2 regions of the Weizmannia sp. FSL W8-0401 genome follow, and region 1 is predicted to be linked to the other one. Evidence: riboswitches for the same ligand, from Rfam matches in the RefSeq annotation. Region 1 holds a riboswitch; the other holds the start of a gene.
What was found. Region 1 has a riboswitch for S-adenosylmethionine ahead of NSU00_RS13030 (sulfite exporter TauE/SafE family protein). Riboswitches for the same ligand answer to the same signal wherever they lie in the genome.
Positions count from the first base shown of each region.

Region 2: another riboswitch for S-adenosylmethionine. It lies ahead of NSU00_RS12395 (5-methyltetrahydropteroyltriglutamate--homocysteine S-methyltransferase); the one in region 1 lies ahead of NSU00_RS13030 (sulfite exporter TauE/SafE family protein).

Region 1 covers NZ_JBBPAG010000001.1:2,649,208-2,653,567, reverse strand. The annotation lists gene NSU00_RS13030 (sulfite exporter TauE/SafE family protein) at 1-738, opposite strand, end outside; SAM riboswitch class I at 827-934, opposite strand; gene NSU00_RS13025 (amino acid permease) at 1,246-2,580, opposite strand; gene nfsA (oxygen-insensitive NADPH nitroreductase) at 2,823-3,566, opposite strand; gene NSU00_RS13015 (urease subunit gamma) at 4,048-4,350, shown strand.
Region 2 covers NZ_JBBPAG010000001.1:2,511,199-2,515,558, forward strand. The annotation lists gene NSU00_RS12380 (hypothetical protein) at 28-1,287, opposite strand; gene NSU00_RS12385 (hypothetical protein) at 1,610-1,843, shown strand; gene NSU00_RS12390 (Bax inhibitor-1/YccA family protein) at 1,970-2,605, opposite strand; SAM riboswitch class I at 2,757-2,859, shown strand; gene NSU00_RS12395 (5-methyltetrahydropteroyltriglutamate--homocysteine S-methyltransferase) at 2,998-4,101, shown strand; gene NSU00_RS12400 (L-lactate MFS transporter) at 4,205-4,360, opposite strand, start outside.

The sequences.
Region 1 (4,360 bases):
ATAGGCTGCAATCGGTGCGGCGATCAGGCCGCCAAGCATGAGGGCGATCGTCCAGATCCAGTTAATCTGCATAGCGCCGAGGGATAAAAGGAAACCGATGCTTGACGCCAGGGATACGGCAAATTCACTTGTATCCACCGAGCCGATCACTTTCCGCGGTTCGATGTCATTTCTGGACAGCAAAGCCGGTGTAGCGATAGGGCCCCAGCCGCCGCCCCCCGTTGCATCAAAAAATCCTGCGACAAAGCCGAGCGGGATAAAAAATACGTTAGACCCGGTCTTTTTTTTGACTTTCAACGCCCCGCGCGCGTTGATCAGAAACCGGATAAGAATATAGAGGCCAAGGGCGATCAGAAAAATAGAAATGTACGGTTTTAATGTGCTTGCAGGAAGATGGCTGAGAACGGTTGCCCCGAGAAAGGCGCCGACAGCCCCGGGTACAACCAGTTTCCAAATGATCCCTTTATCGACATTCCCAAATTTCATATGTGAGACCCCGGAAGCCGCCGTTGTAAAAACCTCCGCCAAATGCACAGAAGCTGATGCGACAGCCGGCGCAATTCCGAAAGCCAAGAGGAGTGAGGTTGAAGTCACCCCGTAACCCATTCCGAGAGATCCATCCACCAATTGTGCGGCAAGGCCGACAAGTGCTAAGACAATTAATTTTTGCATGTTCATGTTCCCCGCTTTCTTCATCCATAAATTTGATTCATCCAGATGTAGAGGAATTATACGCATCAGGGCCTATCCTGGTTTAAACGGCCGGCCTTGCAGAAATTAAAAATCTTTCCGCCATTTTACGGAAAGACAGCGAGTAAAGGATAAGCGCTTATCTTTCAAAATGGTACCCATTTTGCTGGAATTGGCACCTTGCTGCTCGCTGCAGGTTGCCGGACTTCATTGGGCCAGATCCCTCCGTCGCTCTTGATAAGTGATTTGTTGTTTAAAATTTTATCAGAAAATAAATGGAAGTCAATATAATTATTGCAAGTTTTTTTATCGGATTTATACGAATGGGGGGATAAAGAAAAAAACTCCCCATCAGATTACGCTCTGTCGGGAGTTTTTTCTTTCAACGGCTTGGTTTTAAAAAGCTTGTTTTAGGATGCGCGGGGGGATTATGGTTGCTTCCATTCAATAGTCCGAACGGGTTAGCGGGCCCGCCCATTCTGGCAGTTTGATACGCGCTATCCACCCGTGCCTGTCCCCTGCACGCCCAAGGGAACCGGTTTTATCAACACAAGCCTATTCCTTTGCTTTGATTTTCAGTGACAGGACGACCAGCACGATTAAAATAGCGAGGCAGACGCTTGTACCAATCGGGTTGCCGCCGCCCAGCAAAAAGGACAGGAAAATACCTGCCAGTGCAAGCAGCGCAACCCAGACCATGAAAGGGTACCCTTTTACACGGAAGGAAGGCAATTTTTCATACGACTTCCGGAGCCGCAGTTCGGCTGCACAGATGGCGATCCAGACAAGGACGACGGTAAATCCCGGGATGGTCATCAAATAGCTGATGACCTCATCCGGCGTAAGATAGGCCAGAATCACGCCGGCTAAAATAAACAGCGAGGTCAGCAAAATACTGATGAGCGGGACGCCTTTCCGGGAAATTTTTAAAAAGGCGCGCGGCGCTTCTCCGGATTGCGCCATGTTGAACAGTGTGCGCGAAGTGGCATAAATGCCGGAGTTGGCAGCAGAAAGAACGGCCGTCAAGAGCACAAAATTCATCACATGGGCGGCAGCGGGGATCCCCGTGCGGCTGAATACCTGCACAAACGGGCTTTCCACGGAAGAAACCTGGTTCCACGGGACAATGCCGCAAATGATCAGGATTGGCAAAATATAAAAAAGCATGACGCGGACAACGGTCTGTTTAATGACACGCGGCAGCACTTTCTCGCTGTCTTTCGTTTCCGAAACGGTAACGCCAATCAGTTCCGCGCCGCCGTATGAAAACATCACGATCAGAAAAGCGCTGAACGTGCCGTGAAGCCCGTTCGGGAAAAACCCGCCGTGCGCTGTATAGTTGGACAGCGTGGAAGATGTCCCGGGGAATAAACCGAATAAAATCAGCGCGCCAAGCAGGATAAAAACGATCAATGTGATGATTTTAATGCCGGCAATCCAAAATTCAAATTCGCCGTAGTACTTCACTTCAGTTAAATTGATGCCGACTATGAAAGCGGCGCAGAGCAAACTGAGCAGCCACAATGGCGCGTGGGGAACCCAGAATTGCAGGAAGCTCCCGGCTGCAAGCAGTTCCACGACTGTAACAATGACCCAGTTAATCCAGTACAGCCAGCCAATAATGAAAGAAACCCGGCTGCCGAACGCTTTGTGGATCAGATTTTGGACGTTGAGGCCGGGGTGGACGAGCGCCATTTCCCCCAGCGCTGACATGACAATGAATAAAAGCGCGCCGCCAATCAGGTAAGAAACGGCAACACTCGGGCCGGCAAGGCTGACGGTATCGGAGCTGCCTTTAAAAATGCCGGTTCCGATCATCCCGGCCAATGCGATGAACTGGACATGCCTTGGTGACAAGCCTTTTTGCAAATGATGTTGGTTTTTTTCCATTTCTATCAATCTCACTTTTCTTTTTTAGATAAACGCTTTTCAGTGCTAAAGCATTTATTCTATTTTAGCAGAAAAAAGGAAATATTGATATACAAAAAAATGGAATCGCCGGATGACAGATGCACCCGCATTTCACCAAAGCAAAATGACAAAACGGCGGGACACCACTCATTGTAGTATCTCGCCGTTCTGTTTAAGTTTGTGCCCCGGGACGGGCAGAGGAAAATACGCGCCAGCTCCCTCTACTTTTTATCAAACCCTTGGCGTTCTACAAATTCCTTCATGAAAACGCGCGATGGTTCTTTAAAAAATTGTGCCATTTGGCCTGTCCAGGTATCGTTCCTTTTTCCGTCTGTGCGTTTTGTATAATATTGCGAAACCGTTTCATTGTATTCCTTCAGATCGCGCAAAAGACGTTCATCAGCCGGGTATTCATCTTCAAAATAAATATGCTCAGCCGACATGCGCGGTTTTTTCGCAGACGGATCGGCCGGATAGCCGATTGTCATCGCAAATAGCGGAAGGACATATTGCGGGATTTTCAAAAGTTCGGCCACTTCCGGCAGCCGGTTGCGCAAGCCTCCGACATAACAAATGCCAAGCCCCATCGATTCCGCAGCGAGCGCGGCATTTTGCGCGGCCAGTGCCGTGTCGATGAGCGCGACCATAAATTTTTCCGTTGTCTCAAGTGTATCTTGCGCATCTACACCTTCCATTTCCGCCGCAAGTTCATGTTTATGGAGATCGGCACAGAAAATGAGCAGATGGCCACATGTTCCGACATGGCGGTTCCCGGTCAGTTCTGCTAATCTTTGCTTCCGCCCGGGATCCTGAATGCCGAGAATCGTATAGGCCTGGACGAAATGAGAAGTGGCGGCTGCCTGCGCGGATTCCACAATCAGGCGGATTTGTTCATCAGATAGTGGTCGGTCTTCATAATGGCGGATCGACCGGTGATTGAGAATCGTTTCAATGACTGTGTTCATTCTTTTACACTCCTGTCTTTGGTGAGTCCATTGTATGTTCAAATATAGCACAGAAAATAACGGCCGGCATGAAAGGTGCTTGTTGTCCAGCATGGCCACGATGGTCTGCCAAAAAATATTTGGATTAAGGCTAAATTAACCTATTTTCGTTTTGGTATACCCGAAGTGCGAAGGCGGGAGAACCCAAACAGTACATTTGAACGATGAACAAAATATAAATCGTTTCAAAGATGACGGATTCTTGAAAAAATAAATATGGAGTGAAGTAATGTTTTCAAGCATTGCCAGGAGCGGAGCGGTCGTTCCAAAATTTTATTTTGAAAAAATCGTGCTGGAAAATTCCAGCGCCTTTTTGGTTTATAATTCGGAAAATTTCATCTTGATCAAAATATTTTTCTGTTGTATGATGATGTTAACTGATGTGACATTTAATTGTTATTTTTTTTAACGTCCGATATTTTTATGATGAGGAGGTGTTATGTTGAAACTCACCCCCAGAGAAACCGAAAAACTCATGATTGTGGTAGCGGCGGATCTTGCCCGCAGGCGGCAGAAACGCGGATTGAAGCTGAACTACCCGGAAACAGTCGCCATCATTACATATGAAGTGATGGAAGGAGCAAGAGATGGGAAGACAGTGGCAGAGCTGATGCAATTCGGGGCAACAATTTTAAAACAGGAAGACGTCATGGAAGGCGTCGCGGAAATGATTCCTGACATCCAGGTTGAGGCGACATTTCCGGATGGTACAAAACTGGTCACGGTCCACAATCCGATCCGATAAAGGAGGTGCT
Region 2 (4,360 bases), 140 kb from region 1:
ACAAAAAGCCGCTCCATCCAAAGCAGCTTAAATGGCTGTTTCCCTTTTTTCTCTTGAAACCAATTGCGCGGTCATTTTCCTCCAGGCTGCTTTTGTATCCTGAAAATCGCGGTAATGCTGTCTGACGTTGCGGTGGTACTGCTCGAATTCCTCCAGTACATTCATAAAGTCATCCCGTCCGAAGTAGCGGCAAACTTTCGGAAGCGTCTCTTTCAGCCGGGCACGCACTTCCACCATTTTTTCTTCATAGTTTTCCCTGTCGGTGATATATACATAAAGCGGCTTGTACCGGATCCAGCCGACACATGCTTTGTAAAAACGCTCCACGACCTGTTTCGTATCCGCTTTAATATAGCTTAAATTGGTCGGCAGCACCCCGAGCAGCAAATGCTGGTAAGCGCCGAATCCGTCATGGAAAGTATAGGCCGGAACGCGCAGCACAGTCCGGTCTGCCAGGCATGTGCCTAAGAAAGTATCCTCGCCCCGTGCATTCGGCGGATTGTAAAACGGCAGCACACGGTCCGGATCTGTTAAATTCAGCGTCAAATTCGATCCTGAAATAAATTTTGCCCGGTTGATCTCCGGCACTTCTTCCGCTTCATCCTTTACAAGCACACCTGTATCGGCATATGTCACCCCGCCGTTTTTCATCACGGTTTTGATCGTATCCCAATTGACAATATCGTTGCTCAAGGCCTCAATGAGCGTGCGGAAATCTTTTTCTTGCAGGACGTCATTGAAAGAAATGAACGGAATCGGGGAAATGTAGCCGCAATGGTATCCGTTCGTAATATCGGCATTCCGGATATGTTCCAAATGCTTCCGGAGCACTTGCTGGCCCCCCCAGACAGCCGTTTGCCTGCTTTTTGTCACGGCAACCGGATACTCGTCATCATCAAGAAAAATGAGATAATCGATGCCTCTTTTCAACGCCTCATAAACGATGATATTGCGTTTGGACGCGTATCCTTCGCCGAACAAAAGGACTGCTTCTTTTCTGCTCATGCCCATTTGGGATACGAGTTCTTCGGTTGCTTTACGCGTCTCCTTCTCCCCGATGAAATAAGCCCGGTCAATATCTTCCATGCATTCCGTTTCAATATGTACAAAGTCTTCAGGCTCTGCATTTTCGTAGTGCAAATCATAGGCAACAAACAAATGCAGCTTGATCCTGTCGCTCTCCGTCAGTTCGGATTCCTTCAAGTTATACATATACGTTTTTAAAACATTTTTAAAACTTTTTCTTCCTGTTGCAAATCCGATGCCCACATTGATTTCCTTTGCCATTTTCTTCCCTCTCCTTTTGTATTTCTATTTCCTTATACCCTGTTTGGATGTGAACCGAAACATGGCATAATTTCGCCGGCTTGCGGGTAAACTTCGATTATGTTGCGTGCAATGTTTGAATGAAGATGAAAAAGTGTAAGAAGATAAAAAAAGGATGTGCCCTGTTTTTTCCGGAAGCAGCCGGGGAAAACGGGCACATGAAAAAAGGAGCAGAGCAATGGCTGGGCAAATTCCTAATGAAAAAACGATTGATGATACCATTGATTTGATGAAATAAGGGTATCTCTACATTAAAAACCGGACGGACGATTATCATGCAATTTTGTTTGAAACCCGTCTGCTCGGGCAAAAAGCGGTGTGCATCAGCGGCGAGGAAGCAGTCAAAATGTTTTATGACCCGGAAAAATTCAAACGAAACGGGGCTGTGCCAAAACGTATTCAAAAAACGTTGTTTGGCGAAAATGCGATCCAGACGCTCGATGGAAAAGAGCATCTCCACCGGAAAGCGCTGTTTTTATCGCTGATGGGGCCGGATGCGCAGCAGCATTTGGCATAAATGGTCCGGGCAGCATGGGAAGCGCGCATCCCCGAATGGGAGCAAAAAGACCGTATTGTTTTGTTTGACATCCAACATGTGAAAAAGAAAACGCCTGCCGGTGAATGGCGGGCGTTTTCTTTTTTCTCAATCGTCTCTTCCCAAAATGCCGAGAATTTGCAAAATGTAAATAAACAGGTTGATAAAATCAAGGTACAGGCTTAAAGCCAAAAGCGGGACCATTTCCTCGGAAATGCCATGGTGCTTCATTTGGTTAAAGTCAAAAACAACATACAGGGAAAAAACAATCGCGCCAATGAAGGAGTACGCGAGCATCCCGGTTGAGGTTAACGGGCTGAAAATGCTGAATATTCCGATGAAGATCAGCGCCAACAATGCGACAAGCAATGCGGTGCTTAAAAAGCCAAGATCCCTCTTGGTAACGGCCCCAATAACACCCATCACGGCAAAAATGCCGAACGTGGAACCAAAAGCGAGCAGGACGACCTCAGCACCGGCCTGGGATGCATAATAAGCTACAATCGGATATGTCGTAATACCGGAAATAAAGGTGAAAGCATAAACGAACATATACCCGACGCTCTTTTTCCTTCTTAACCAGAAAGCGGCGATGACCATTGCAATTTCTGCAACCATCAGCGGCATCATAAGCGCAGGCGGAATGAATCTCCCCGTATATAAACCCGCCGTTGCAAACAGCAGTGAAACGGCAAAGACGCCAAGCACTTTCTGGAATACAGACCTTGATTGTATGGCCTCCATAAAATCCCTCCTTTGTTTTTCTTATTACTATTATATTTTCACATCGCCCCTGATTTCAATCTTTCCGTCCCATTTTAAAAAATTTTGCGAATGCCCTTGACAAAAATAGGTGGAACATTTAAAGTGTATTTAAACTAAATAATATTTAAAATTCTTATCCAGAGAGGTGGAGGGACTGGCCCCTTGAAGCCTCGGCAGCGGTCTTTTTTAAAGAACTGTGCCAATTCCAGAAAGCAATTGCTTGAAGATAAGAAGAGCGGACGGTTCTGTTTTGCAATCCATACCTCTTCTTATTGCCGAAGAGGTTTTTTTAATGGGCCCATGCAGCTAAAAGCAATTTCTTTCTGCGCACAGCAGCTGTTTTAAAAAATATGCAGAAAGAGGGAATCATGATGACAAAAACATTAACAAAAGCGCCGTACAGGGCAGACATTGTCGGAAGCTTTTTGCGCCCGGCCCGGTTGAAGAAAGCGCGGGAAAAATTTGCAGCGGGAACCATCCCGGCCGAAGACTTGCGTGCAATAGAAGATGAAGAAATCCGCCGCCTGGTCGACAAACAAATTGAAGCCGGCCTCGAAGCGGTAACGGACGGAGAATTCCGGCGGAGGTTCTGGCATACAGATTTCATGGAACATTTAAACGGGGTAAAAGGATACGTGCCGAACCATGGATACCGGTTTGTCGGCATCGAAACGGAAGCTTATGACGTCCGGGTAACCGGAAAAGTCTCCTTTAACCCGGACCATCCGCACATAAAAGATTTTATTGCGCTGAAAGAAATCGCCGGGGACAGGGCGGTTGCGAAAATGACTATTCCAAGCCCGAATCAGTTTTTCAATGCGGGAATCCGCAATGAAGACATTTACCCGGATCTTGAAGAATACGCAAATGATATTATCCAAACTTACCGGGATGCGATCAAAGCTTTTTATGATGCCGGCTGCCGCTACTTGCAGCTGGATGATGTTTATCTTGCCGGCCTGTGTGCACCGAAACTGCCGTTTGCAGACAGTGAGCTCGAAAGGGAAAGATTGATTGATCTCGCTTTACATGTAGCAAACAGCGTACTGGAAGACAAGCCGGATGATCTGACCATCACAACCCATCTGTGCCGCGGCAACTACCAGTCGAAATGGGCTTTTGAAGGTCCGTATGATAAAATTGCCCCGAAAATCTTTGCAAATGAAAAAGTAGACGGGTTTTTCCTTGAATACGACGATGAGCGTTCCGGCGGGTTTGAACCGTTGAAATACATTCCGGAAGGCGGGCCGAAAGTCGTGCTTGGCATTTTTACATCGAAAAAGGGAGAGCTTGAAGATAAAGTGCTGATCAAAAACCGGATTCGGGAAGCATCCAGGTATGTACCGCTCGAACAGCTTTGCATCAGCACCCAGTGCGGCTTCTCCTCCACCCACCACGGCAATCTTTTAACAGAAGAGCAGCAGTGGGACAAAGTAAAATATATTGTGGATACCGCAAAGGAAATTTGGGGATAAACCGGGAAAACCCGCTGGGGCAGCCAGCGGGTTTTTTATCATGATGGAGGCACGAATCCCTTTCCTGTCTGCTTGTTCATGATCGAAGCACACAGCCCTTGCTTTAATGCGAATGCTGGGCACGGTTGACATTCCCCCGAACCCCGTGTGCGTGGGCTGCTTCTTCAGCCGGCGATTTAATGAAAAGCGTAATCGCAAAAGAGACCAGGCAGAGAATCGTGATCGCATGGAATGTCGGCATAAAGCCCCCGAGAAGGGA